DNA from 4 places in the Agrobacterium larrymoorei genome. Region 1 is predicted to be linked to each of the others. Evidence: predicted binding sites of a transcription regulator. Region 1 holds the regulator's gene; each other region holds the start of a gene.
The links. The regulator LexA, encoded in region 1, represses DNA repair genes until DNA is damaged. The targets are predictions, from matches to a motif close to TGTTCNNNNTGTGTTCNG.
Positions count from the first base shown of each region.

Region 2: the regulator LexA is predicted to act here: its motif matches at 5,251-5,268, upstream of dnaE (DNA polymerase III subunit alpha).
Region 3: the regulator LexA is predicted to act here: its motif matches at 2,729-2,746, upstream of CFBP5473_RS11870 (nucleoside triphosphate pyrophosphohydrolase family protein).
Region 4: the regulator LexA is predicted to act here: its motif matches at 4,444-4,461, upstream of CFBP5473_RS15835 (ImuA family protein).

Region 1 is NZ_CP039691.1:1,779,577-1,786,969, reverse strand. Features, by position in the region: gene CFBP5473_RS08510 (ComEC/Rec2 family competence protein) at 39-2,510, shown strand; gene CFBP5473_RS08505 (glutathione S-transferase family protein) at 2,511-3,197, opposite strand; gene CFBP5473_RS08500 (GFA family protein) at 3,424-3,822, shown strand; gene lexA (transcriptional repressor LexA) at 4,274-4,999, opposite strand; gene kdsA (3-deoxy-8-phosphooctulonate synthase) at 5,253-6,101, shown strand; gene eno (phosphopyruvate hydratase) at 6,321-7,393, shown strand, end outside.
Region 2 is NZ_CP039691.1:1,905,408-1,912,800, forward strand. Features, by position in the region: gene CFBP5473_RS09115 (L,D-transpeptidase family protein) at 1-1,130, shown strand, start outside; gene CFBP5473_RS09120 (hypothetical protein) at 1,217-1,507, shown strand; gene dnaE (DNA polymerase III subunit alpha) at 1,520-5,017, opposite strand; gene CFBP5473_RS09130 (ABC transporter ATP-binding protein) at 5,544-6,227, opposite strand; gene CFBP5473_RS09135 (lipoprotein-releasing ABC transporter permease subunit) at 6,243-7,393, opposite strand, start outside.
Region 3 is NZ_CP039691.1:2,432,360-2,439,752, reverse strand. Features, by position in the region: gene fabI (enoyl-ACP reductase FabI) at 1-74, opposite strand, end outside; gene CFBP5473_RS11885 (DnaJ C-terminal domain-containing protein) at 205-1,314, opposite strand; gene CFBP5473_RS11880 (RT0821/Lpp0805 family surface protein) at 1,528-1,977, opposite strand; gene pdxH (pyridoxamine 5'-phosphate oxidase) at 2,035-2,655, shown strand; gene CFBP5473_RS11870 (nucleoside triphosphate pyrophosphohydrolase family protein) at 2,773-3,090, shown strand; gene CFBP5473_RS11865 (HAD family hydrolase) at 3,080-3,760, opposite strand; gene CFBP5473_RS11860 (bleomycin resistance protein) at 3,774-4,211, opposite strand; gene CFBP5473_RS11855 (hypothetical protein) at 4,240-4,506, opposite strand; gene CFBP5473_RS11850 (DUF2778 domain-containing protein) at 4,503-5,045, opposite strand; gene tldD (metalloprotease TldD) at 5,061-6,476, opposite strand; gene CFBP5473_RS11840 (invasion associated locus B family protein) at 6,548-7,078, opposite strand.
Region 4 is NZ_CP039692.1:332,753-340,145, reverse strand. Features, by position in the region: gene CFBP5473_RS15855 (DJ-1/PfpI/YhbO family deglycase/protease) at 1-204, shown strand, start outside; gene CFBP5473_RS15850 (sugar transferase) at 1,025-1,705, shown strand; gene CFBP5473_RS15845 (polysaccharide biosynthesis/export family protein) at 1,829-3,100, shown strand; gene CFBP5473_RS15840 (O-antigen ligase family protein) at 3,108-4,379, shown strand; gene CFBP5473_RS15835 (ImuA family protein) at 4,502-5,263, shown strand; gene CFBP5473_RS15830 (DUF6504 family protein) at 5,178-6,695, shown strand; gene CFBP5473_RS15825 (error-prone DNA polymerase) at 6,692-7,393, shown strand, end outside.

The sequences.
Region 1 (7,393 bases):
GAGGTTGCAAACTAAGGCCGGGGGACAGGGGCAGACGGTTGAACGATCACGGAGAAAGGCGGCAATTCCGCGTGGGCGAGAAGGGCTCTGTCATGGAGACGGAGCTCGACCATATGCTGCTGCCCATCCATGGCTCGCGAAGCGTCGTGGCTATCCCCGATGAAGACCATGGTCCTGTCTTTAGCCGTTCCCAGCGCTTCAGGCAGCGTGTTGCCGCCTGCATTATCGAGGAGCTGGATTACCGCCAGAGTTTTCTGTTCATTCCGGTTTTTATCGGGGCAGGGGCTGCTTTCTGGTTTTCTCTTTCGGTCGATCCATCGCCCATCATGCTGGCGCTGATCAGCGTCTGCGTTCTCCCCGCCGCTGTGGTTCTTCGCCACCGGCAAAACGTGGCATCTTCTCTTCTGGCCGCCGCGAGCCTGATGCTGGTCGGAATGCTGCTTGCCGCCTGGGAAACGCACCGCGCAGACACGATCATTCTCGATACGGCGGTGACCACGACTATCGTCGGCAAGGTGGAACGTCGGGAAATCGATGCGCGCGGGTACTGGCGGTACATCGTCGCGTTGAAGTCCACGGCAAATCCCGTCCTTGCCCGGCAACCGAACAGGGTTTCCGTCCTCTCTCGCAGCCGCCATGAACCGATTGCGATTGGCGGCATGCTTTCTGGCAAAGCCAGATTGTCGCCACCTTCAGGGCCCGCGCTTGCGGGCCTCAATGATTTCGCCTTTGGCGCTTTTTTCAATGGCGTTGGCGCGACCGGGTTCTTTTATTCTCCGCCTCAATCACTGCCCTCGGAAAGCGATAACGACGCCGTTGTGACGTGGCTGGAGCGCGCAGATTCATGGCTTTACAGGCTGCGGACAGCCATCGCGGACAGAATAAGAAGCATCATCGGCGGCGATGCGGGGGCTTTTGCGGCTTCCATCGTCACCGATGAGAGACGTGCGATTTCTGGCGAGACGATGGAGGCGCTGCGCGTTTCCGGTCTGGCGCATATCGTTGCCATTTCCGGGCTCAACATGGCGCTTGCCTCTGGCATTTTCTTCGTCGGCATGCGTCTGGCCTTCGGTCTGTTTCCGGGTTTTTCCCAGCGCTGGCCGGTCAAGAAAATCTCCGCTTTTGCGGCACTTTTGATGACGCTGGCCTATTACCTCATTTCCGGTTTTGCGGTATCGGCGGAGCGCGCCTGGCTTATGATGTCGATCATGCTGATTGCGGTGCTGGTGGATCGTCCTTCCATCAGCCTTCGCAACGTCGCGCTCGCCGCCATCATTATCATTGCGCTTTCGCCGCATGAGGTGATGGGGCCGAGCTTCCAGATGTCGTTTGCGGCGACACTTGCGCTCGTATCCGGCTTTGCTTTCTGGACGAGATGGCGCGGTAACCGGGAGCGACTGTTCATCTCGCGCCCGCCTTTGTGGCTGGTGGCGGCGTCCAAAACCGGGACGATTATTGGTGGTATCGTCATCACTTCGCTGATCGGCGGTATCTCGACAACGATCTATTCTGTCGAACATTTCCACCGCGTCACCAGCTATGGGCTGGCGGCAAATCTGGCGGCAACACCGGTCATGTCGATCATTGTCATGCCGTTCGCACTTATTGCCATGCTGCTGATGCCGTTCGGTCTCGATGCACCATTTCTGAAGGTGATGGGATATGGCATGGCGCTGGTGATCGATATTGCCAAAACCGTTGCCGCCTGGGGCGGCGATGCCACGATTGGGCGGCAGAGCCAGTGGTTTTTGGCCATCTCCACAGCGGGATTTCTGTTGTTGACTTTGCTGCGAAGCAGGCTCGCGCTCTTGGGAGTGCCGCTTATTCTTGTGGGCCTTGCGATGGTGTTTACCGAACAGCTACGCCCCAAGCCGGATTTGCTGATTTTCGAGGACGGCGCACTTGTGGCGCTGGTGACGGCGGATGCCGTTGCAACCACCAAGTCGCGCGCGACGGGCTTTGTCTACGAGCAGTGGGAGAGGGCGCTGCCTCTGCCGGAGCGGCATGTTCCACCAATCACGCGGGATAAGCCTGATGATAACGGGGAGCAGACCATGTCAACGCAGCGGTCCTATGCATTGACGGACAGGCAGCGCCAGGAGGCTCGTCGCCAGATGCTTTCAGCTTTTGAAAAGGACAATATCTTTACCTGCCAGAAGAATGCCTGGTGCGCAGCCAGGCATGGAAGCGGCGTGAAAATTGCCGTTCTGTCCAATAGCGCTCTCGCTGGCACGGCCTGTGATGTGGCGGACATTGTCGTCAGCTCGCGCTTCGTGCCTTTTTCGCAGTGTAAATCAGGCGCGATCTTGATTACCAACAACACGCTGCGCCGCACAGGTTCGCTCGAGCTTTGGCTCAACGCGAACGTTTCTCCAGTTGGACGTGCGAGGGCGGCGATGGATGGTGCTGGCAGACCTTGGTCTCTGCATCGCAGCTATGATTGGCGCGCCAAGAGTTTCGATAATTCTCTGCCGCCGCACATCGAAAATATGCTGGCGGCAGGCGGCTGATCAAGATCCGATGCGGAAGTCCTCGATGATTTCGCCGGTCGATGCGGCTTCCTGCTCATGTTCGGGGTCTCGCCATGGTTCCAGCAGCGCTGCTTTTTCCCACTCCCGCATTGCGGACAGGTTCAGAAGCCGGTTTTTGTATGCTTCGGAAGCGGGCGACAGGCTGGTTCCGTAAGTCCTGAAGCGGAAGGCAACCGGGCAAAAGAATGCGTCTACAGCGGTAAAACGCTCTCCCGCCAGAAACGGGCCGCCGAAGGTTTGCAGGCCCTGCTGCCACAAGGCGTCGATACGGGCGATATCACTGCTAAGGGACGGCGAGGGTGCGTGCGGGCGAATGCGCAAGCCGACGCTCATGGGATGCAGGTTGCGCAGAGATTGAAAGCCGGAATGCATCTCCGCGGTAACGGACCGCGACCACGCGCGCGCCGTCTTATCCTGCGCCCAAACGCCTTCGTGGCTTTCGGCAAGATATTCAGCAATGGCCAGCGTGTCCCAAACCGTAACGTCGCCATCGATCAGGCACGGAACTTTGCCGGTGGGCGAGAACCAAGTGAAGTCGTTCTTAGGGTCGGGATCGTTGAAGGGAGCCAGCTTTTCGTTGAATGGAATATTCAAGGTCTGCATCAGCGCCCAGGGCCGAAGCGACCATGACGAATAGTTCTTGTTGGCTATATAAAGATCGTACATCGCGGGACCCCTCTAGTATCGATTACAGATAGCATGTCTTGAGCTTCGTAACGCACCAGCGACAGGCAATACAGGCGTCTTTAGCGATGAGTGTCTTCAAACTATTTGATGATTGAGTTTTCTTGTCAGCAAGACCCATAGGCCTGGTCAGGCTAAATTAATTATCGAACCTCTTTGCCTGAAAATTGTTTGGTTTGGCTGTGTAACCGAACAAGGAGGACCACGCATGGAAACCAGAACCGGAGGCTGCTTCTGCGGCAAAGTAAAATTCTCCGTATCGGGCGAACCATATCGTGTTGGAATCTGCCATTGCATGGATTGCCGCAAACATCACGGCGCACTCTTTCACGCATCGGCGATTTTTCCGGAAGACGCGGTACGGATCGAAGGCGAAACTGGCAGCTATAACGGACGCTTCTTTTGCCAGAATTGCGGCTCTCCCGTTTTCGGCAAAAGCGATGATGAAATCGAACTCAATATTGGCTCTTTCGATTCCACCAATCAGTTCGAACCGACATATGAGTTATGGACAATCCGTCGCGAGGCGTGGTTGCCGGATTTTCCGATGATGAAGCAATATGACCGGAATCGTGAAGCAGAAAGCCGGGAAGAGCAGGGGCGCTGAAAGAAGGCGCGTCCCAGCGGGGCGCGATGCACTTAACTAACGATACGTCGCTCGGGCTGATTTTATCAATCATGCTCGGCGCTTCACCAAAACTTTCTGCACCCCTTCTCGACTCGCTAACAAGCAGATGAGCTTCGAGGACAATATTTGGCTGGTACCAAGCGCTCTGGAAGCGACCCTCTTACCATTCGTTCCATCAACACTGCGCCAATCTCAACGGCGAATTCTTTGGTGCCAAGTATGTCGCAGATCGCCCTCGAAAGCTAAAACGCACTCTCAGGAATCTCCGAACATCTGTAACCAATGTGTCCGGTCTTTCCAGCGCCGTGAAGAACGCACAACCACCACGCCCGGAAATATCTCACAGCGTCGCCGGAATATAGGGCTTACTGAAGAAGCAACTACGCACCTTCAGTTAGATGTTCCAAGCACAAGCCTGTCGCGCCTCAACTCAATGATAGCGCCGGATGAGACCAACCAGCTTGCCCTGAATCTTCACCCGGTCAGGTCCGAAAATTCTGGTTTCGTAAGCCGGGTTGGCCGCCTCGAGAGCGATCGACGCGCCTTTGCGGCGGAAGCGCTTGAGGGTTGCTTCTTCGTCATCCACGAGCGCAACGATAATATCACCGGGGCTTGCGGTGCTGCCATTGCGGATAATGACGGTGTCGCCGTCGAAAATCCCTGCCTCGATCATCGAGTCACCCTTGACCTCGAGGGCGTAATGCTCGCCGCTGCCTAGCATGTCCATCGGTACGGCAACGTCATGCGTATTGTTCTGAATTGCGGAAATCGGCACACCTGCGGCAATCCGGCCCATGACGGGAACTGTTACGGCACCGGAAAGCGCATCATTTGCGGGTTTGGGCGCAGGCGCTGGCTCTGGCGCTTTCGGCTTGCCGAGACTGCCTTCGATAACGCTTGGCGAAAAGCCGCGCTGGGGTTTCTGCGAAGGAGGCGTATAAGCCTCCGGCAGCTTGATGACTTCCAGCGCTCTGGCGCGATTGGGAAGCCGGCGGATGAAACCGCGTTCTTCCAAAGCAGTGATCAGCCGGTGGATGCCGGATTTTGAAGCCAGGTCGAGTGCATCCTTCATCTCATCGAAAGATGGAGGCACGCCGGATTCCTTCATTCGCTCATGAATGAAGAGAAGCAGTTCCTGCTGTTTGCGCGTGAGCATGAAGAAACACCCTTGGACTGTGTGGCGAAGATTCGCGAAACAAATACAGAACGAACACTATATGTTCCATATGTGTTCTGCAATCCCTTAAAATTTCGCTAAGTCTCAGGTTGTGAAATTTTCTTCGTGAAAAGCAACCAGGCGCATTGGCTGATGACACCGAAGGCCCTTGCTGATATGGCGTGCGCACAACGAACCGGCCTCGCCGGATGCTCTTAAAAACGGGCGCTACTCTGGAATTGTGAGGAAGACGATGACTGCGAAGAACAATCTTAAAGTGGTGGCCGGTGAAGGTGCGGGCGCCGTATCGTTTTGCAATACCGAGCGCTTTTCGCTGATTGCCGGGCCTTGCCAGATGGAGAGCCGGGATCATGCCTTCATGATTGCGGGAACGTTGAAAGAGCTTTGCGCGAAGCTCGGCGTCGGCCTTGTGTACAAGTCCTCGTTCGATAAGGCCAACAGGACATCCCTGTCCGGCAAGCGCGGCATCGGTCTCGATAACGCCATGGAGATTTTTGCCGATCTGAAAAAGGAATTCGGCTTTCCTGTTTTGACGGATATCCACACCGAAGAACAGTGCGCCGTCGTTGCGCAGACGGTCGATATTCTCCAGATTCCCGCGTTCCTCAGCCGCCAGACGGACCTTCTTGTTGCTGCCGCCAAGACTGGTCGCGTAATCAACGTCAAGAAGGGCCAGTTTCTTGCGCCCTGGGACATGAAGAATGTGCTGGCCAAGCTGAATGAAAGCGGCAACCCGAATGTGCTGTTATGCGAACGCGGCGCTTCCTTCGGCTATAACACACTGGTTTCCGACATGCGTTCGCTTCCGATCATGGCATCGCTCGGCGCACCTGTGGTGTTCGATGCAACGCATTCCGTTCAGCAGCCGGGTGGGCAGGGTGGTTCCACAGGCGGGCAGCGTGAGTTCGTTGAAACGCTTTCGCGCGCCGCTGTTGCAGTTGGCATCGCGGGGCTGTTCGTCGAGACGCATGAAGATCCCGACAATGCGCCTTCCGATGGCCCGAACATGGTTCACCTTAAGGACATGCCGAAGCTTCTGGAAAAACTTTTGGCCTTCGATGCGATTTCCAAGGCGGCCTGATTTCGTCCTAATCGATTTTTATAAGGTGGCGGACGCCTCGCATGGGGCGTCGTCATTGTAATTTCTTACGCTTCGTCTACAGCGAAAAGGCAATTACATCCGAGTCGTCGTTAAGTATCGTTCTACTGCGCATCTTCGCTGAAAACGGCTTCACAGCCTTGCCGATGCGCTCTAAGACAAGCGACTGAAACCATCTGTTCCAGTCCCAAGGGAGAGACCATGACAGCCATTACCGATATCATCGCACGCGAAATCCTCGACAGCCGCGGCAACCCCACCGTTGAAGTGGACGTGTACCTCGAAGACGGTTCCTTCGGCCGCGCCGCCGTTCCATCGGGCGCTTCCACCGGTGCCCACGAGGCAGTCGAGCTGCGCGATGGCGGCAAGCGCTATCTCGGTAAGGGCGTTGAAAAGGCCGTTGAAGCCGTCAACACGGAAATCTTCGATGCGCTCGGCGGTTTCGATGCCGAAAGCCAAATCCATATCGACCAGACGCTGATCGCGCTCGATGGTACGCCGAACAAGTCTCGCCTCGGCGCGAACGCCATTCTCGGCGTTTCGCTCGCTGTTGCCAAGGCTGCTGCCGAAACGACAGGCCTGCCGCTTTACCGCTACGTCGGCGGCCCGAACGCGCATCTGCTGCCCGTTCCGATGATGAACATCATCAATGGCGGCGCGCATGCCGATAACCCGATCGACTTCCAGGAATTCATGATCATGCCGGTTGGCGCGGAAAGCATCCGTGACGCCGTGCGTATCGGTGCGGAAATTTTCCACGTTCTGAAAAAGGAACTGGCAGCACAGGGCCACAACACCAATGTTGGTGACGAAGGCGGCTTCGCGCCTGGCCTGAAGAGCGCGCCGGACGCACTCGATTTCGTGATGCGGTCAATCGAAAAGGCTGGCTACAAGCCGGGTGAAGATATTGCACTCGCTCTCGACTGCGCATCCACCGAGTTCTTCAAGAACGGCAAGTACGAGATGGAAGGCGAAGGCCGCACGCTGGAGCCGGAAGCAATGGCCGATTACCTTGCTGAACTCGCGGGCAAGTACCCGATCATCTCCATCGAAGACGGCATGGCCGAAGACGATTGGGAAGGTTGGAAGTACCTGACGGACAAGATCGGCTCCAAGGTCCAACTCGTCGGCGACGATCTGTTCGTGACGAACTCCGCGCGCCTGCGCGATGGCATCAAGATGGGCGTTGCAAACTCCATCCTCGTCAAGGTCAACCAGATCGGCTCGCTGACCGAGACACTCGACGCTGTCGAAACCGCTCACAAGGCACGCTA
Region 2 (7,393 bases), 130 kb from region 1:
CGAAGAACGAGCAGACGCTTTCCCTCTATGAAGATGGAGAGATCGTCGCCACTTCCAGAGTGTCCACCGGCAAGGCGGGGCATGATACGCCGAGCGGCATCTTCTCCATTCTGGACAAGCGCAAATATCACGAATCCAACATCTATTCCGCCGCTCCCATGCCATTCATGCAGCGGCTGACATGGTCCGGCATCGCGCTGCATGAAGGCAATGTGCCGAACTATCCGGCCTCTCACGGCTGTATCCGTCTGCCCAGCAAGTTCGCCAAATCGCTCTATGGCATAACCGCGCGCGGCGTCCACGTCATCGTTTCGGGCGCGGATGTCTCGTTGCAACGGATCGATCACCCTGCCCTGCTTCAGCCGAAAGATGCCGATGAGGGGCGGCTGCTTTCCGATGTGGAAATGCGCCCGGCAACATTCGATGCGTCGCTGAAGCTGGTGGAAGTGGCCGTGAACGAGAAGACGAGTTCCGTTCCCACCAAGGCCTCACCGCGCGCAACGGGCGCCCCGTTGCGCATTCTCATCACACGGCGGGGCGACCGTGAAAAAATCATGGACGTTCAGCGCCTTCTCACCAGTCTCGGTTTCGATGCCGGTGTTGCGGATGGTTATGCGGGCGAAATGACCGTCAATGCCGCCAACGGCTACAAGCGCTGGAAGAACCTGAAGACAACCGGCCCATTATTGACGGACGAATTCGTCGACGCCCTCTACGCCTCCGCCGGAGAAGATGCAGCACCGAATGGCCAGTTGATGGTGCGCCAGAACTTCAAACCTCTGTTCGAAGCCCCGATCCATATCAAGCAGCCGAATATCGCTCTCGGCACCCATTTCTTCGAAGTCATCGACATTGATGGCGACAGGGCCGAATGGAATGGCCTGACGCTGGAAAACCACATTCCGCTCGCCGCACGCAAACGCCTCGGCATCGACGTGGCCGATGCGCCGGGCGGCTATGACCAGTTGAGCGCAGTGCTGGATCGCATCGAAATTCCGGCAGATGTCCGCGAAAAGCTCGAAGAGCAGCTTTCTGTCGGCAGCTCCATCACCGTTTCCGACTTGAGCCACGGGCTGGAGACGGGTCAGGGCACGGATTTCGTGACCGTCACCCGCGAAAGGCCGATCTGACCGCTTCACCGGGAGACACGCTCTAACGGAACAACTGCGCAGCCATGACGTTTAAAGGCTCATCCACTCGCGTTGGGGAGCCTGCAATGAACGTGAAATATGTCGCAGCAGCTGTTCTTGGCCTGGCCTGCGTTTCCGCCGCCGAAGCACCAGAGAATTACAGCGTCTATGGCGGACCCGCCGTGGTCAGCGATCCCATCATCCTGAACGTTTATGACAACGCCCTGGCAAAATGCACGGCAGAAGCCAGCACGCCGCCACGCGGCACCGAGTTCACCGGTTCTTACTACTATAATGCCGCGCTACGCGCCTGTCTGTCCCGTCACGGCTTCATCGATAACGGCGCATTTGCCTATCCGACGAACAGCCTGTTTTAACGGTCGCCAGTATCAGACCAGTTCGACATCGATAACGCCGGGAGCAGAGCGCAGCGCCGCTGCTATTTCCGGCGAAATCCTGTATTTCTCCGTCAGTTCGACCTCGATTTCGCGTTGCCCCTCATCCTTTATGACAACGAAGTAAACCGAGCCATCACCTCTGGTGTTGAGATGCCGGGCAACGGTTTTGAGAGGCCCGGAATCGCGAACATAAACCCGCAGAGCCTTCTGCATCTGCACCGACTTCTCCTCCAGAGATTGCGCTGTCTGGATGCGAAGTCCGATACCCTCCGGTCGCTCTTCCGCCTGAACGGTAATGACGAGCGATTTGCCGACTTCCAGCAGATCACGATACTGCCCCAGACCTTCCGAAAACAGCACGGCTTCATACTGACCGGATGCGTCCGAGAAGGTGACGATGCCCATCTTGTTGCCGGTGCGGGTCTTGCGCTCCTGTTTACCCGTTACGGTCCCCGCCAGACGACCGGCAGTGGCGCCCTGTTTCACTGCCGCTGAGAAATCCGAGATATTCTGGACGCGCAGCTTGTCGAGCACGTTGCGATAAGTGTCGAGCGGGTGGGCCGTTAGATAGAAGCCGAGCACCTGATATTCCCGCAACAGCTTTTCCGAGGCGAGCCACGGCTGGTAGGCAGGCAGCACCAGCTTTTCCGGGCCGGTTGCGGCACCGGAACCGAACATATCATGCTGCCCGGTAACGCGGCTTTCCTGCGCGCGTTGCGAATAGCCGATGATCCGGTCCAGACCACCGATCAGTTCCGCGCGATCCTTGCAGAAGCAATCGAAGGCTCCGGCATTGATAAGGCTTTCCAGAACACGGCGGTTGATCTGCTTGGGATCGATCCGCAGGCAGAAATCTTCAAGGCTCGAAAACGGCTTATCGCCGCGCACGTCCACGATGTGGTCCACCGCCCCTTCGCCAACGCCCTTTAAAGCGGCGAGCGAATAATAGATGCGGTTCTCGCCCGTCTCGAAGCGGCGGAAGGACGTCTGCACCGAAGGTGCCACGATCTCGATGCCGAGGCGCGCCGCATCCTGCCGGAAGTCGTTCACCTTTTCCGTATTCGCCATATCCAGCGTCATGGACGCGGCGAGGAATTCGACCGGATAATGCGCCTTCATATAGGCGGTCTGGTAGGACACAATAGCGTAGGCGGCGGCATGCGACTTGTTGAAGCCGTAATTAGCGAACTTGGCCAGCAGATCGAAAATCATGTCCGACTGGGCCTTGGACACGCCGTTCTTCATCGCACCGTCAACGAAACGTTCACGCTGCTGGTCCATCTCCTCCTTGATCTTCTTACCCATGGCGCGGCGCAGAAGATCGGCTTCACCAAGCGAATAACCGGACAGGACCTGGGCGATCTGCATCACCTGTTCCTGATAAACGATAACGCCCTGCGTCTCCTTCAGCAGGTAGTCGATCGTCGGATGAATGGATTCGATTTCTTCGTCGCCATGCTTGCGGGCATTATAGACCGGGATGTTCTCCATCGGGCCCGGACGATAAAGCGCAACAAGCGCGATGATGTCCTCGATACAGTCCGGGCGCATGCCGATCAGCGCCTTGCGCATGCCCGCACTTTCCACCTGGAACACGCCGATGGTTTCACCGCGCGAGAGCATCTCGTAGGTCTTCGGATCGTCCAGCGGGATGGAGGCGAGATCGACATGGATGTTGCGCTTGGCAACGAAATCGACGGCGACCTTAAGCACCGTCAGCGTCTTCAGACCGAGAAAGTCGAACTTTACGAGACCGGCGCTTTCCACCCATTTCATGTTGAACTGCGTAACCGGCATGTCCGAACGCGGATCGCGATACATCGGCACGAGCTTCGATAGCGGTCGGTCGCCGATGACGATACCGGCGGCGTGCGTGGAGGCGTGACGGTAGAGCCCCTCGATCTTCTGGGCGATATCCAGAAGCCGGGCAACGACCGGCTCCTTGTCTATCTCTTCCTGAAAACGCGGCTCTTCTTCGATGGCTTTCGAAAGCGGCGTCGGGTTGGCCGGATTATTCGGGACGAGCTTACAGATGCGGTCCACCTGCCCGTAGGGCATTTCCAGCACGCGACCCACGTCACGAAGAGCCGCACGCGCCTGCAGCGAACCGAAGGTGATGATCTGCGCCACCTGCTCGCGCCCGTATTTCCGCTGCACGTAGCGAATGACCTCTTCGCGGCGGTCCTGACAGAAATCGATATCGAAATCCGGCATCGAAACGCGTTCCGGGTTGAGGAAGCGTTCGAAGAGAAGCGAGAAGCGCAGCGGATCGACGTCGGTAATCGTCAGGGCATAGGCAACCAGCGAGCCTGCACCGGAACCACGACCGGGGCCGACCGGAATATCGTGCTGCTTGGCCCATTTGATGAAGTCGGCAACGATGAGGAAGTAGCCCGGAAACTTCATGCGCTCGATAACGCTGAGTTCGAAATCCAGCCGCTCGCGATATTCCTGTTCCGTATAGCCCGGTGCCATGCCGAGTGCGGCAAGGCGTTGATCGAGACCTTCCACGGCCTGTCGCCGAAGCTCCAGCGACTCGGCGCGTTCCGCTTCCTCCGGATCATCGCTGGCGCCGGTGAAGCGCGGCAGGATCGGCCCGCGCTTCTTCAGCACATAGGAGCAGCGCTGCGCAATCTCGATCGTATTTTCGATGGCCTCGGGAATATCCTTGAACAGCGATATCATCTCATCGCGGCTTTTCAGATAGTGGTCGGGCGTCAAGCGGAACCGGCTGTCATCGGACACGATGGCATTATGCGCCACGGCCATCAGGGCGTCATGTGCCTCATAATCCGCCTTCGAGGGAAAGAAGGCTTCGTTGGTGGCGACAAGCGGAATGTCGTGCTCGTAGGCAAGCGCAATCATCCGGCGCTCATGCGCGCGGTCATAATTGCCCTGCCGCTGTAGCTCTATGTAAAGCCTGTCGCCGAAAAGGTTCCTGAGGGCGAGCAGCCGTGCGGTTGCCTGCGCCGCATGGCCTTCCCTGATGGCCATATCGACAGGGCCACCGGATGCGCCGGTGAGTGCGATCAGTCCTTCATTGCTAGCCTCTTCAAGCCAGGATTTGGAAATATTGACCGAATGGCCGCTGCCTTCTCCGTCGAGATAAGCACGGCTTATAAGATCGACCAGCCGCTCATACCCGGCAGCATCCGCAGCCAGAAGCACGATGGCAGGCAACTTGGACAGGTTGTTATGCCCCCGCTTATCGTCGGTGGCATCCTGCATGTCGATGGAGACCTGGCAGCCGATGATGGGCTGCAAGCCTTCATCCCGCGCCTTTTCGGAAAATTCCAGCGCGACGAAAAGATTATTCGTATCGGTAATCGCTATGGCGGGCTGTGCATCGCTGACAGCCTTGGCCATGATCTTCTTCAAGGGCAGCGCGCCCTCGAGCAGGGAATAAGCGGAGTGAACCCGCAGATGGACGAAGCCGGGCGATTTCATGATGGTGCCCGAAACGTCCTGTCCCGCCAAAGTGTCACTCATTTCCCGCATTCCCGTCATTCTGAATCGGGCTGATTTTGGGGCTTTCCGGCGGCAAAGTCCACCGCCAAAGGAGGCTATGCACGTCTATCAATCCTTGCGGCGGCGACGTGATTTCCGCCAGAATAGTCACATGGAGGTGAGGATCACCGAGAAGCTGGCAACAAAGACAGCTATGGAAGCGAAGGCGGCAATGTCACGGAAGATGTCGGTCATTTGTCTCTCCTTACTCGTTATGTTCTAAATTTGTTCTCATTTTGTTTCCGTGTCAACAGCTTTTTTAGTCTGTTCTTTTGAAGCGCCACCTGACCTGCACCCGCGCATCTGCGACATGTTTCTGCAAGTGTTTGACTCAAAACGAAAAACCCGCATGAAAGCTCATGCGGGTTTCAGAAGACTTTTTTGATTGTAGAGTTAGAGGAACAGCCTCATCAGAACAGGAAGCCATGCATGCCAGATAAGCACGGTCACGCTGCTGGATCTCTCTATCCAAGGAGCCTCCCGACTGCCCAAGGGCCGTCGCAGGCGCCTAGAATTCGACGATCTTGCCTTCGCTTAGCGTAACCCGGCGATCCATGCGGGCGGCAAGATCGTGGTTGTGCGTGGCGATCAGCGCTGCAAGGCCGGATTGGCGCACGAGGGCTTCCAGTGCGTCGAACACATAGGATGCGGTTTCGGGATCGAGGTTGCCCGTCGGTTCATCGGCCAGAAGCAGGAAGGGCGCGTTGGCCACCGCTCTGGCAATCGCCACGCGCTGCTGCTCACCGCCGGAAAGCTCTGCCGGGCGATGTTCGCCGCGATGGCCGATGCGCATATAATCGAGAAGCGCCTTGGCGCGTTGCTGCGCTTCCTTGTGTGGAAGGCCCGCAATAAGCTGCGGCATCATGATGTTTTCCAGTGCGGAAAACTCGGGCAGCAGATGGTGGAACTGGTAGACGAAACCGATATCGCTGCGGCGAATGGCCGTGCGCTCTTCATCCGACAGCGTTCCGCAAGGCTTGCCGTTGATGAAGACTTCGCCCGCATCCGGATGCTCCAGCAAACCGGCCAGATGCAGCAGGGTCGATTTGCCCGTGCCGGAAGGTGCAACGAGCGCGACGATTTCGCCGCTTCTAAGCTCGAAATTCGCCTGTTTCAGAATGGAAAGGCTGGTCTCGCCCTGCCCATAGGTCCGTTCCACGCCGGAAAGCTGTAAAGCCATTTTCTTTGCCATGGTGTGAAGCAGTCCTTATTCGTATCGCAGGGCCTGGACAGGATCGAGCTTCGAAGCACGCCAGGCTGGGAAGATCGTTGCCAGAAAGGACAGGGTCAGTGCCATGATGACGACGGTGATCGTTTCGCTAACGTCCATTTCCGCAGGAAGCTGGCTGAGGAAATAAAGCTGCGGATCGAACAGAACCGTTCCGGTTATCCACGAGAAGAACTGACGGATGGACTCCACGTTCAGACAGACGAGCACGCCGAGCGCAACACCGGCAAAGGTGCCAACGATGCCGATGGCGGCACCCGTCATGAAGAAGATACGCATGACTGCGCCGGAACTCGCACCCATGGTGCGCAGAATGGCGATATCGCTACCCTTGTCCTTCACCAGCATTATGAGGCCGGAAATGATATTGAGCGCGGCCACGAGCACGATCAGCGTCAGGATCATGAACATGACGTTTCGCTCCACCTGAAGGGCGGAGAAGAAGGTCTGGTTACGCTGTCGCCAGTCGGTGATATAGACTTGACGCCCTGCCGCGGCCTCCACCAGAGGCCTTATTCCGTCGACATTATCAGGGTGGCTGACGAAGAGTTCGATGGACTGAACGATGCCTTCCGAATTGAAATAAAGCTGCGCTTCCGAAAGCGGCATATAGATCATCGACGCATCATATTCCGACATGCCGATCTCGAAGATACCGGAAATCGTGTAGGATTTGACGCGCGGATTGACGCCCATCGGCGTCACGTCACCCTCCGGTGATATCAGCGTGATCTGGTCCCCCGCGCTCACGCCCAGCTGTGCTGCAAGCCGTGAGCCGACGAGCACGCCCTGCCCCGACATGAAGCCGACGAGATCGCCGGTCTTCACATTGCCCGAGACTTCCTTGATCTTTTCGATGTCCTCCGGGCGAACGCCGCGCACCAGCGCACCGCTGCCAGCACCACCGCGACCGGATGCCAGCGTCTGGCCCTCCACCAGCGGCAGGGCCATGTTGACGCCCGGCACGCCTGCGAACTTCTTGGCAAGGTCGTCGTAATTGTTGAAGGGCTCATCGATCGGCTGGACGATCATGTGACCGTTGATGCCGAGAATGCGCGAGATCAGCTCCGTGCGGAAACCATTCATCACCGCCATGACGATGATGAGCGTTGCCACGCCCAGCATGATGC
Region 3 (7,393 bases), 650 kb from region 1:
GCGATGGAACGGTTGTTTGCGACGCCCATGATGAGGCCACGCTTGCCAGCCATGAGGCCGGATGTCTGAGCCATTGGATGCTCCCTATACTTTAGATCGAACCTGCCTATGGCATAGGCAGAACGCCTGTTCAAGAAGGCCTCAGATCATCTCATGTAAGGGAGCGTAACAAAGGGTGCGTTGTTCACCGCTTTCAATGGCTTGTCACAGATAAAGACCTTCGCGCATATGGCGCATGAGGTCCGTTACCTTGGCGTCCGGCGTCTCCAGAAGGACGATGCGAAGTTCGACGACAAGATCGCCGAAAGTACCGTCTTCCTTCTGCAAACCCTTGGCTTCCACGTGGATTGCCTTGTCGGAACCGGACCATGCAGGCACCGTCACCCGCTGCTCTCCGCGAGGGGATTGCACCGTAGTTTCGCAGCCCAGCACGGCATCCGCCAGCGAGATAGGCAAAGTTGTGTGGATATCGTGGTTTTTCACCGTGAACGCATCGTCACGCGCAACCAGAACAGTCACCACAAGGTCGCCGCGCGCCACATCCGGCAGCTTCAGGCCCTGGCCCTTCAGCCGCACGATATGTCCATCCGTTGTTCCGGCATCGAGCGTGAAACGCACATCGCGTTCGTCCGGCATGCGGATGGTGACGGATTTCTGGTCGATGATGTCATTGACGGTTACGATGGCTTCCGCCGTCATGTCAGGTGCTTTTTCCACCGCTGTCTGCGTGCCGCGAATGCGGCGGATCAGTGCGTTGAAGAGGCTGAGCGCAATCGAGCCGCCCGCTTCATTCTTATCCTGCGCATGCGCATGATCACCCTCTGCCACGGACGAATTCTTCTCGGCTTCCGGGCGCATCTTGCCCTTGGCTTCAGCGCCGAAGATGCGTTCCAGCATATCCTCCGCGGATTCCGGCTTGGCGGTCTGATCGGTGTTTGGCGCTGAGGCAGCGGCTTCGCCGGGAGCGGCATTCGCTTTTGCATTGCGCTCCTGCGCGCGCGCCAGCTCTTCCATCAGCTTCTCGGCAGCCTTGGCGCGCTCAGCCGCCTCACGGGCCGCTTCGCGCTGCTGCATGATTGTCTGTTCGCGCTTCTTGCCTTCCGCCGCACGGCGCGCCTGATCGTAAAGGCCGCGCTTGCGCGGATCCTTCAACAGGTCATAGGCCTGGCCAATTTCGGCAAAGCGTTCCGTCGCGTCCGGATCGTCGCGATTTTGGTCTGGATGCACCGTTTTGGCCTTGGAACGCCAGGCCGCTTTTATCTCGTCCGAACCGGCATCGCGCTTGACGCCGAGAATAGAATAGGGATCACGCATCCGCACCACCAGTTACGCCTGCAATTCCGGTCTCTCCTTTCGGGGACCTGGAAACCGAAGAACACTCGCCCTGAACGTGCGAGCCTGCGATTGCGTTGCACGGTCAAGTTCTTAAAAACTGGATCGACTGTGGCAAGAAGTTGCTAATCAGACCTTTACGCACGCCCTGCGCAGGCGTGTGAAGGCCCTGTTCTCGAAGACAGGGTAAACGCTTTATTTCTGATCGAAGCGGGTCATCAGCCAGTCGCCTGTCTCAGAAAGGCATGCCTGGCCGGTGTAACTGGCAATTCCTTCGAAGGAATGGCGCGTGGTGGCGAAGTTGCGGCAGACGAAGCCTGTGCTTCTGTCTTCGCGAATGGCGGTAACGACGCCAGCGCTGCCCGTTGCCGCATTGGCCCACGGAACAGGAGAATCGGCAACCTTTACCAGATCGGCGGAGGTTACCGCATTGCGTATCGTCGCGTCGTCGGAAAGGGTAGGCGCGGTCTGCTGGTTGGGAACAGATGCCGTGGAGAGCGACCGATCGACTTTTTCTCCACCGAACAAATCCAGGCTCACACAGCCCGTCAGCATCACGGCCATCGCAACAGCAGCGGAAACATCCACCACCGATGACAGGAAGCTCTTTGTTCGACTGTTCGACTTTGCTATGACGTTCACCATCTCTTACCCAGAAACCATCTCTGGTACGCAAATCAGCTCGGGAGCATTTTATTCAATATGTCGGAAACGGGGTTAACATCTAGTGACTTCACCGAAGAAAATGAGCCTTTCGCGCTTTTCGCCGAATGGTTGCGGGATGCAACTGCATCCGAGGTGAACGATCCGAATGCGGTGGCGCTTGCTACCGTGGATGAGGATGGCATGCCAAGCGTGCGCATGGTGCTGCTGAAAGGCGCCGATGAGCGCGGCTTCGTGTTCTACACGAATTTCGAAAGCCGAAAGGGCATCGAAATCCTCGGTCAGAAGAAGGCAGCCATGTGCTTTCACTGGAAAAGCCTGCGCAGGCAGGTCCGCATCCGCGGTCTGGTGGAGGTCGTCAGCGATGAGGAGGCGGATGAATATTACGCCTCGCGTCCACGCGGCAGCCGCATCGGTGCCTGGGCGTCAAAGCAGTCGCGCCCGCTCGAAAGCCGCTTTGCGCTGGAAAAAGCCGTTGCCGAATATACCGCCAGATATGCGATTGGCGATATTCCCCGCCCGCCGCACTGGTCCGGCTTCCGCATCAGGCCGCTGACCATCGAATTCTGGCATGACCGCAAGTTCCGTCTGCATGACCGGGTGGAATTCCGTCGCGAGAGCCCGGAGACACCTTGGGCCAAGGTGCGGATGTATCCTTGATGCCCGGCTATCGGCTAAGATTTTCGGGCGCGAAAAAAAACATTCGCGCCCGGCAAGGAGCCTATCGACTCGCCGTTCGAATTATGTTCTCTTTCGCACGAACGTAAGGAGAACATAATGTTAGCTGATCTCATGCAGCAATTCGAGCAAGCGTCGGCCAGATACGCCAATGCCAATGGCATTACCCGTGATCCCGACTGGTTCATGCTGAAACTTCAGGAAGAAGTGGGCGAGGTGACGCAAGCCTGGAATCGCCTCAGCGGCAGGGGCCGCACGAGGGGTAAGACACCTGAGGAAATGCATCAGGATCTATCCGACGAAGCTGCCGATCTTCTTGGACATATTCTGCTTCTGGCAAAGCAGAACGATCTCGATCTGCTGAGCTCCATCAAGCGCAAATGGCTGTTCGACCCGCTCGATAGCCCTAATCGCTGACGCGCATGTCGGCGGTTCGCCGTAGCAATGTTGCGACTTCCATGAGGTTAACGCAAATCGCAACGCACTTCGTCTGCATCAACTCCGTCTGCGGCGCGACATCGGGCACCATCACCGTCATCATGCCAGCGGAGGATGCGGATTGTACGCCGTGATAGGAATCCTCCAGAGCAACGCAATCGGCTGGGTCGATGCCCAGAAGCCTTGCAGCTGTCAGATATGGCATCGGGGCGGGCTTTGGCTCCGTATAGTCTTCGCGCGCGACGATATGGTCGAAGCGGGGAATGAGACTAAAAGGGCCAAGATGACGGTTGACGGATTCGTGTCGGGATGAGGTGGCTATCGCACGCGGTAATCCGAGATCATCGAGCAGATCGAGGATTTCGCTCACGCCATCCTTCAGCGCCACCCCGCCCGCCATCTGGATTGCCAGATGCCGCAGCCACGCATCCCGAAACGCATCCATCGGAAAATCCGCGCCATGTTCGGCGGTAATAGTCCGCGTGATCATGTCCCATGGGCTTCCGCAAACGCGCTGGTAAAGCTCCACCGGCAGCCCATGCCCACCTTCTTCCGAAGCGGCAAGGAAAGAATCGCGATATAGTTTTTCACTCTCGATCAGCAGGCCATCCATGTCGAAGATGACCGCACGCGGCAAACGGGGAAGCAGCATGTGAAACACCTCAGCCGAACCGGAAGGGGCGTTCGCCCAAGCTCTCGAAGGGCCGGATAAGGTACCCATCCGGATCGGCAACCACGAACTGATGATTTCCCACTTCGGTCTCGCCCTTGCGATACCATTTCTCTTCCAGCGGCAGGAAAAGCTTGACGCCCGCTGTCTCCAGCTTGTCGAGAATAGGCTCGAGAGACGGAACCTGAAGCTGCAGGTTCATGCCCCGCCCGAAAGGAAACGTGATCGGAGCATTCTCCTGCTCGAATGTCCGCCCCGCGCCAATCTGATCGATCATCAATTGCGCATCGCCCAGCGCCAGATAGGTAAACCCTTCCTCGGGCCGCTCATAAACCACATGAAAGCCAAGCAGATTGCAGTAGAACATCCGGCTTTTATACCAGTCATTAACGGCGAGTTCGGGGACGAGGGCATTGGGGATGAAGGTCATTAGGTAGTTAAGCCCTCTTCGTGTTCATTCAACTGTGTTTCAGGTAGCGCAGTGCCCGTAGGGATATAAATGTGATTAAAGCTATCAAGGGTATACTGAAGCCAAAGCCAATTATTATTTCAAGGTCGGATACCTGTTCGGCATTTTCAGCACCGTAGAGTGAAACTAGCTTCTCGGCCAGCGTGGGTGGAAAAGTCGGAAACATGTCTGGGCGGGTCAGCCACAAATGCGTTATAAACGCTGAGGCTACTAGAACCCATATTGTGAAGATTGCAGCGCCTATGGTCTTTTTCATTTTACGATGACCTTTCCATAGGACTCAAGAGCTATCCCCGGGATTTTGATTTTAGGTGCTTGAAGCAGCAAGGCTCTCAATCGCTGAAAGTCTGAACGGTGTTCTACCGTTATACAGCCTTCGCTTATCCCCATCGATCCCTTGGGGTGCAATCTGAAATTTCCACGCTTGATCTGGTTGCACAAGGTTTCGTCATCGATTTTTCCGTCAGCAGCGTACAGAGCGAACCATTCGGATCGACCGCTAAATAAGTCACGTAACGGTCCTAGTAGACCGCCTGACTGTCTGTCGAAAATGTGGTACTCTCCGGGAGGTATAGGCCCCTCTCCAACTGAGCAGGCGTGCTCCCGTTTATTGGCTTGCGCCCTAAGCCCGGAAAAAGCCGGTATAGAAACGCTCTGACGGGTCAATGCACTCATAGGCAAGCCGTTTAATTCAAACGTCCAATCCATTAAATATTCTCCATACACCAGATAACCAATCTGGATATCGTGAAAACAAAAAATGGCAAAAGTTGTAACGGCGAATTTTTTATTCAATTATAGATGGAAGAATTATGCCTTCGTCCCACCCACCGTAATCTGGTCCATCCGCAGATGCGGTTGGCCGACGCCGACCGGGACCCATTGGCCTGCCTTGCCGCAATTGCCGATGCCGGTGTCGAGTTTCATGTCGTTGCCGATCATCGTTACGCGCTTCATGGCATCGGGACCGTTGCCGATGAGCATGGCACCCTTGACCGGCGCGCCGATCTTGCCGTTTTCGATAAGGTAGGCTTCCGTGCAGCCGAAGACGAATTTGCCGGAGGTGATATCCACCTGTCCGCCGCCGAAGGAAACGGCATAAATGCCCTTCTTCACGGAGGCGATGATTTCTTCCGGCGTCTTGTCGCCGCCCAGCATATAGGTGTTCGTCATGCGCGGCATCGGAACGTGGGAATATCCCTGCCGACGTCCGTTGCCGGTGGCCGTCATGCCCATCAGGCGGGCGTTCTGGCGGTCCTGCATATAGCCGACAAGCTTGCCGTTTTCGATCAGCACATTGTAGCCGGAAGGCGTGCCTTCATCGTCCACCGTCAGCGAGCCTCGGCGGCTATCGATGGTGCCGTCATCCACCACGGTTACACCGGGGGCGGCAACCATTTCGCCCAAAAGACCCGCAAAAGCCGAGGTTTTCTTGCGGTTGAAATCGCCCTCGAGGCCATGGCCAACAGCTTCATGCAGCATGACGCCGGGCCAGCCGGAGCCGAGCACGACATCCATCGTGCCCGCTGGCGCATCGATGGCCGTGAGGTTCACCAGCGCCTGCCGCAACGCCTCATCTGCGCCGCGCTGCCAGTTTTCGGTCGTGATGAAATCACCGAAGCCGACGCGCCCGCCAATGCCATAGGAGCCGCTTTCCTGCCTGTCGCCTTCGCCCGCCACGACGGAAATATTGATGCGTGTCATGGGCCGCACATCGCTGACGCGATGGCCATCGGCGCGCAGAATATCCACCACCTGCCAGCTTGCCGCAATCGAAGCGGTGACCTGGCGAACCTTCGGGTCCTTGTCGCGCAGATAGGTGTCGATCTCGGTCAGAAGCTTGACCTTTTCCTCGAAGGAGGGAGAGCCGATAGGGTTCTCATCGCCGTAAAGCTTCTTGTTGGTGCGCTGGGGTGCTGCGGCATAGGAGCCGGAATAGCCCCGTGTCACCGCGCCCACCGCACCTGCGGCGCGTTGCAGGGCGGCGGTTGAAAGCTCGCCTGCATGGGCATAGCCCACCGTTTCTCCTGCCACGGCGCGAAGGCCGAAGCCCTGATCGGTGTTGAAGCTGCCGCCCTTGAGGCGGCCATTGTCGAAGGTCAGCGATTCCGCCTGCGCGTGCTCCACGAACAGTTCACCGTCATCGGCGCCGGAAAGTGCTGCCGCGACTTGCGCTCGCAACTGTCCCTCGTCGCAATCGAAAAGCGTCAGAAGGTCTTGGGTCATCGCGTGCTCCAGGCGTCGGTATCAATCATACCCACGCATTTAAGTGGTGAGGAGCGGCGGTGCAAGTCGCATCAGGGGAGGGCGTCGTAGCCCTCGGCAAAGCCGCTCAATTCGATCGGAATACCGACACGGTCCTGATCGACGGATTCGCGCAGCGCAAATACGGCATGCTTGCCAGCGCGCAGCACCTTCATCAGCTCGTCGTCGATATCGACTTCGACATAGCATCCCTCGGCAAAGCAGCGGGTGAAATAGGCACGGCCGATATTATTATTGTCGATATATAGCTCCATGCCATCCTTCAACAGCACACCGAGCGGTGCCAGAATGCGCAGGATGCGGGATTTGCGATCCGCCGTTTTCAGCACCACGACCGACAGACCCACTTCCGGGCGGTCGTCTGCAATCACGTTCTGCATCAGCGCGCATTGCTCTTCGGATGCACCGGCGGGCTTGTCGCAGATCACGGACCAGGAGCCATGCGTCGACTTTGGCGTGCCCGGTTGCTGCTGGGCGAAGCTCACGCCCGGCGCTATGCCAGACGCGATGAGAGAAAAGCCGGCGGCGACAAAAACGGCGCGCGCGATCGGGGGCAGACGCATGGATACCTCTGGAATTCGAATCAGTGCGGCTATTTTGCCTTCCGAAGCGGGAAATGAAAGAGCCGCAGGTTTCAATTCCAAGCGAGTACGGCCAAAATAGGACCTGTGAGCCGCTATCATCTTCATCCGCAGAAATTAAATCGCCCGCCGCCCGGGCCTTTTGCGCCCAAGGCGAAGGCTGAGGTGATGCCTGAAAACGACTCAAGAAAAATGGTTCTGAACCAAAGCAAGGCGATATTGCGGCGAAGGGCAAACTGTGATTTGAAGTCTATACTATAAGCATGGATTCTGCGTCTGAGATTGATCATGATCAGG
Region 4 (7,393 bases), on a different replicon from region 1:
GCCGATGCGGTCCGCGGTCGCGAAGTAACGTCCTACGGCTCGATCAAGACCGACGTGAAAAACGCCGGTGGCATCTGGAAGGATGAGAAGGTCGTTTGCGATAAGGGCATCGTTACATCGCGTAACCCGGATGATCTGGAAGCCTTCGTCGCGAAGATTGTTGAGGAAGTAGAAGAAGGTCGCCACGAGCGTCAGGCTGCCTGATCCACTCGACAATTGAACGAACAGAGGCCGGTGCGTCGCATGACGTGCCGGTCTTTTTTTGGCGTTTTCGCCCGGACAGGTGCATGGCTGGAAGCCTTATTACGGGCGAGCGGGTGCTGTTTTGGCGGTTATTTACCAAATGCTAATTCTTAGCCGGATGGAAGTATATCGTGCAGAAGTCTACAAAATTGGGCAAATTCTGCCTGCAGATATTCATCAATGCTTTTTTGTAGAGCGTATACAGGCCTTCGGGGGAGGGTCAGAAGCGTCGGGCTTTGAAGCGGCAGAACGGGAATCAGATCGATTTGCCACATTCTTGCCTTATTTGGGCCACCTTTGAGCCAGTTTCACTGCCCTTTCCCCTCAATTATTGGCTCAAGATTAATTTTTCTCCACAAATTTCATTCCACTTTTTAACTTTTTGTATGTGCGCCGCCACAAATTTGTTGCGGTGCACAAAAAGAATTATCGCTTATTTATAGTGTATATCACGCCCTGTTTGCGTCTCGATCTTATGAATTAAAAGCACACCATAAGAATATGCCAACTATACTTCATCTGCGAATACACTGATATGGCTACCCATGCGAAACGCGCATGGCTATCTGTCGGTTTGTTTCTTTTTTATGCGCCTCCCAATATTGGATCGAAAGCTTTTGTGAGAATTTGGGTTGAGCGATAAAGGCGACGCCCGATAACGCTGCCTCACAAAAAATTCAAAAGCACCAAATTCCGACCACAGACTTGGTATCTCATGATAGCCGGAATGACGCGCCCAACGGGTACCGACCTATCGCAAAACATAAATGGAGTCCTCTCTATGAAGTCCGCGACTCGATCGGCTGTTTCGCCGCTTAGTGGCTCTGAAGAGTTTGATGTGAGCTTTCCGATTGGAGGCATCGCAAAACGCAGTTTCGACGTAACGTCGGCTGTGCTTGCGCTCCTCGTGCTTAGCCCGATTTTTTTGATGATTATGGCCCTCGTCAAATTGTCTGATAAGGGACCGGCCTTTTATGGCCATCGCCGCATTGGCTATAATGGCCGTACATTTCATTGCCTGAAATTCCGTACGATGGTCATGAATGGCGATGAGGTGCTTAAGCAGTATCTGGCTTCCGACCCGGAAGCTGCCGATGAATGGCGTGCAACGCGCAAGCTGAAGAGTGACCCTCGTGTCACGGCTGTCGGCAGTGTGCTTCGCAAGCTCAGCCTTGATGAACTGCCGCAGCTCATTAATATCATTCGTGGTGAAATGAGTGTGGTTGGTCCTCGCCCCGTTGTGGATGAGGAACTGAACTACTATGAAAATGCCGCTCAGTATTACCTGAGCACTCGCCCTGGCCTGACCGGCCTGTGGCAGATCAGCGGTCGTAATGACGTGTCCTACAAGGCCCGCGTCGATTTCGACACGCACTATGTTCAGAACTGGTCGATGATGAAAGACATCTCCATCATCGTGAAGACCGTGCCTGCCGTCTGCATGTCTCGCGGCAGCTATTGAACCAAAACAGGCTTTCAGCGTTTCTACGCGGAATATTTGACGCCGTCCCAAGCGGCGTTTGCGACCGGATCAAGTCCGGTCGCAAACAGGCTGTTTTTCACAGCCATAAAAACGGAGTTTCATATGGTTGGCATCGCCGCCGATTTTTCCCCTAACAATTTGTGGCGCAAAGTTCCTGCCTTGGCTGTTGCCACGGCTCTTGCCCTTACGGCTCCGCTTCAGGCGCTGGCGCAGGACGCGCAGTATCGTCTAGGCACTGCCGACAAGCTGCGCATTCGCGTTGCCGAATGGCAGCCCGCCGATGGCACGATCCGCAACTGGGATGTGATCAACGGTGATTACTCGGTCGGCCCCTCCGGCACCTTGTCGTTGCCCTTCATCGGTCAGCTGGATGTTGCCGGAAAGACGGCGGGCGAAGTGGGAGAGCAGATCGGCGCGCAGCTTCAGAGCAAGTTTGCTCTTCGCAATCTGCCGTCCGCCTCCGTCGAGGTTGCGCAGTTCCGCCCTGTCTTCCTGACGGGCGATGTGCAGACGCCGGGTGAATATCCTTATGCGCCGAACATGACCGTGCTGAAGGCTGTGAGCCTTGCTGGCGGCCTGCGACGTTCGGATGCCGGTCAGCGTTTTGCCAAGGATTTCATCAATGCGCGTGGCGATGCTGCCGTTTATGATGACCAGCGCGGACGTCTGCTGGCCCGCCAGGCCCGCCTTCAGGCGGAAGTGGTCGGTGCTGAGGACATCAAGAAGACGCCCGAAATGGAAAAGGTCGTCAACATCGATGCACTGCTGGAAAGCGAAAGCGCCTTGATGAAGTCTCGCACAGAGCGTTACACGCTTCAGCTCAAAGCACTTAAGGACCTTCGGGACCTTCTGGAGTCGGAAGTCGAGTCCCTGAAGAAGAAATCCGAGACACAGCAGCGCCAGCTGGAAATTGCCAACGAGGACCGTGAAAAGGTCAATCGTCTGAACGAGCAGGGCCTTGCCTTGGCCCAGCGCCGTATCTCTGCTGAAGAGCGTGCGGCAGAGGTGGAATCCACGCTTCTGGATATCGACACCAACGCGCTGCGCGCCAAGCAGGATATCAACAAGGCACAGCAGGACGAGATCAACCTGCGCAATGATTGGGAAGCCCAGCGCTCCAAGGAATTGCAGGATACGCAGGCCGAATTGCAGAAGCTGAATCTTCAGCTTTCCACCAGCCGCGAGCTCATGTCCGAAGCACTGGCCCAGTCTGCAGAAGCGCTTCGCTTCGATCCATCCGGCAAATCCGCCTCGATTTCCTACGTTGTGGTGCGTGAAGACAATGGGCAGTCCAAGGAAGTGAAGGTGGATGAGAACACCGCGCTCTTGCCGGGCGACGTGGTGAAGGTTTCCTCAGAAGTGCTGATGCAGTGAGGCAATCATGCGGATTGCGAAATCGGCACTGATCGATCCTGAAAGAAACGGGCTTTACGGAACGGCGGCAGTTGCGCTGTCGTTCTTCGTCTTCGCTTATTCATCGAAGTTCGGTCAGGTCTCGGTCCTTGCCTATTACGCTGTCTGGTTTCCGCTGGTGCTGGTGGATTACCGCCGGGTGCTGGGCAACTATGTCCGCTATCTCTGGATTTTCGCTTTCGGCATACTCGCCGTGCTATCCAGCTTCTGGTCGGACGCCATGTCCGTTACCATGCGTGCGTCTATCCAGTACATGACGCATATCGTCTGCGCGCTGATTGCCATGCGCGTCATTTCCATAACCACGCTCACACGCGGCGCGCTGCTCGGCATCATCGTCGTTCTGCTCTATTCGCTGTTGTTCGGCACTTATCTTTTCGATGCGCTGGATGGCACGACGAGCTTCGTGGGCGCGTTCTCTTCCAAGAACCAGCTGGGCTTTTATGCCTCTCTCGGCGTGCTGTTTGCCGCCGCATCCGTTCTGGTCTTGCGCCAGCGCGGCATCTGGCTTCCCATTGCGGGCGTGACTGGCCTGATTTCGGCTTACAGCCTGCTTGCCTCCCAATCGGCAACATCCGTCATCACCACGGCTGCCGTCGTGGCCATGGTCGTCGGTTTCCTGCCGCTCTGGCTGCTGGCGCCGGGCAACAGAAAAATGCTGTTCTTTGCCCTCGTCGGTGTCGGAGCCATTTTTATCGTAGCCGCCCTGCAATTTGGTCTGCTGGACGCGATCCTTGGCGTGTTCGGCAAGGATACGACGCTGACTGGCCGTACCTATCTCTGGCAGAACGGCATCGAAGCCGCCAAGCGGGCGCCTATTTTCGGCGTCGGCTATCAGGGCTTCTGGGTGCCGGGCTTCTTCGATGCAGAACGCCTGTGGGACGATTTCTTCATTACGGGCCGCAGCGGTTTCCACTTTCACAACACCTATATCGAGGTGGTGGTGGAGAATGGCTTCGTGGGCCTCTTCCTGCTCGCCATGGTGCTTTACGGCACGCTGCTGGGACATCTGCGCTCAGTGCTGGCGCGCAATCAGGATCCGCAGGCCCTGATATTGTTTGCACTCTGCGCCCTGTTCGTGGTGCGCTCCTTCGTGGAAATCGATATCATCTTCGCGTACCAGATTGGCTCCTTCCTTCTTTTCTACGCCGCCGGAAAGCTGTCTCTTCCCGTTCGCAGGCCCGTCAGGGCAGGGGCTTTTTCGCCCGGCATTTCCTTGCGGCCACTGGCTGAACGTTAAGGCGCATCAATTTTCAGACTCTCCACAGGAGTCTGCCTTTGGCTTGTTGACTCTTTCCTAAAATTGGAACAAAAAGTGAACATAAGATTTTTAGCGTGGAATGCTCTTAAAAGTTTCGTGTCATGCAGAAACGCGCCGAACAGCTTGTCGTGGAGGAATTGCGGGAAAGACTGGAGAGGATCACTCAGGGTCCTGCCAGACAGCAGGAGACTCTGCCTTTCGGTCTTCCGGCCATCGATGACCATCTGCCTGGTGGGGGGCTGAAACTTGGCAGCTTGCATGAGGTAAGCGGTGGGGGAAACGGCGTCGTGGATGGCGCGGCCTCCGCGCTGTTCTGTGCCGGTATCGCGGCGCGGTTAAAGGGAAAGATACTCTGGTGCGTTACCCGGCCAGATCTTTTCATGCCAGCGCTGACGCAGGCCGGGCTTTCGCAAAACAGGCTGATCATCGTTGAATGCCGGGATGAAAAAGGCGTGCTGGATTGCTTCGAGGAAGGGCTTCGCTGCAATGGCTTTGGGGCCGTGGTGGGAGAAGTCTCGAAGCTGCCCATGAATATGTCGCGCCGTCTTCAATTGACAGCGGAGACATCGGGCGTCGCCGCACTTGCGCTTCGCCGCTGGCGTCATCCCTCTGGTGCTGTGGATTTCGGCCAGCCGACTGCCGCCGTTACTCGCTGGCGCATTTCCGTGCGGCCTTCGTCTCCCTTGCCGGTGCGAGGGGTGGGGCGGTCTCGCTGGAACATGGAGCTTTTGCGCGCCCGTGGCGCTGAACCATTTGAACTGGAAGTGGAAGCCTGTGATGCAAAGGGTCGTCTCGCTTTACCTGCCGACATGGCAGACGGATCGATATCGCAGGACACTTGGCGTCCAGGCGCCGTCGGTTGATCGCCCCGTCATCATGATCGCCCGGCAGGGCAGCCGCCGCGTCATCGCGGCACTGGATGTTGCTGCGCTGAAAGCGGGTCTGCGCCTTGGCATGCCTGCCAGCAAGGCGCAGGCGCTTATACCGAACCTCATCGTTGAAGACCTGAAGCCTGCGGAGGATGCAAAGGCCCTGCGCGAACTGGCCTTCTGGTTTCTGCGCATCTACGCCCCCATCGTCGCGCCGGACCCGGATGATGGGTTGGTGCTGGACACGACCGGGGCCGACCATCTGCACGGAAACGAAACGATGATGCTGAAGGGCATGGTCAACCGTCTGCATGGCCTTGGCTTCACTGCCCGTGCCGCCATTGCCGAAAGCTGGGGGGCTGCCCATGCGCTGGCTCGCTTCGGGCGCGGTGCGGTGACGGTGCTGCCGCGGGGAAGTGTCGCCCCCGCTCTTGCTCCTTTGCCGCTTGCCGCTTTGCGGCTGGATGCGCGTCTGGTCGGCGATTTGAAGGTGCTGGGTTTCAAGAGCATTGGGGAACTGGCATCTGCGCCGCGCGCACCTTTGACGCTTCGCTTCGGACCTGAGATCGGCCGCAGGCTGGATCAGGCCCATGGCTCCTTGTCCGAGCCGATAGAGCCTATCCGCGTTGCTGAACTTGTTGAGGTAAAGAGGTTTTTCCCAGAACCCATCGGGGCTGCGGAAACCATTGCGAAATACACGAGGATGCTGGTGGAAAAGCTTTGCCTGGATTTGGAAAAACGTGGTCTTGGCGCGCGCCGCGTCGATCTCGTTCTTCATCGCGTCGATAGCGGTTTGCAGGCCATCCGGGCGGGCACGTCCAAGCCTGCGCGCGACATCAAGCAACTGACGCGGCTTCTCACCGACCGGATCGACACGATCGATCCCGGCTTCGGTATCGAGAAGATGACGCTGACGGCCACCCATGCCGAAACGCTTGTGGCAGGGCAGGCCCGAACCACGCTTCTGGAGGAGGCGAAAGCCGATATCGGCGAGGCTGTCGATGTGATCATCAACCGCGGCCACAAGGTTTATCGTTATGCCGCCGTTCAAAGCGATGTGCCGGAACGTTCGGTGCAGAAAATTCCGGCTGAGGCTGTGCCGGATGATCTTGAATGGCCGGATCACTGGCCGCGTCCGGTGCGGCTTCTCTTCAAGCCGGAGCCGATCCAGACCGTAGCACTCCTTCCAGACCACCCACCCAGAAGCTTCATTTGGCGCGGCATCCGCCACACCGTCAAAAGAGCCGATGGGCCCGAGCGGGTTTTCGGAGAGTGGTGGAAACGCGACCGCGAATTGGCCGCCGTGCGCGATTATTTCCGCGTGGAAAACGAAAATGGCGAACGCTTCTGGATATTCCGCTCCGGTGATGGCGAACACACCGAAACCGGATCGCTCAACTGGTTCATGCACGGATTGTTCGGATGAGCGAAACCGTCCGCTACGCCGAACTTCAGGTTACATCGCATTTCTCCTTTCTGCGTGGGGCAAGCTCTTGCGAGGAACTGTTTGCGCAGGCCAAGGCGCTGGGCATCGAAGCGCTTGGGATTGTGGATCGAAATTGCTTGACGGGAATACCCCGTGCCTTTCAGGCCGCCGAAAAGCATCAGATGCGTCTTGTCGTTGGCTGCCGTCTTGACTTGCAGGACGATATTTCCGTGCTGGTCTACCCCACAGACAGAGCCGCTTATGGCCGCCTATGCAAGTTGCTGACCTTTGGCAAAAAGGATTTGAAGAAGGGGAAATGCGATCTCAAGTGGAGCGATCTGGTTGCATACGGAGAAGGGCTTCTGGTTGTTCTGTTGCCTGATATGCTCGATGACGGACTGTCCATCCGGTTGGGGCGATTGAAGGCGGATTTCGGAGACCGTGCTTATGTGGCAATGAGTCTTCGCCGTCGTCCCAATGATCACTTGCGTCTGCATGAGTTGTCGCAAATGGCGCAACGTTTAGGCGTTCCGACTGTCGTTACCAATGACGTCCTGTTTCATGAGCCTGACCGACGCATGTTGCAAGATGTCGTCACCTGCATCCGCCACAATTGCACCATCGATGATGCCGGGTTCAAGCGGGAGCGCCACGCGGACCGGTATCTTAAGCCACCACAGGAAATGCATCGGCTGTTT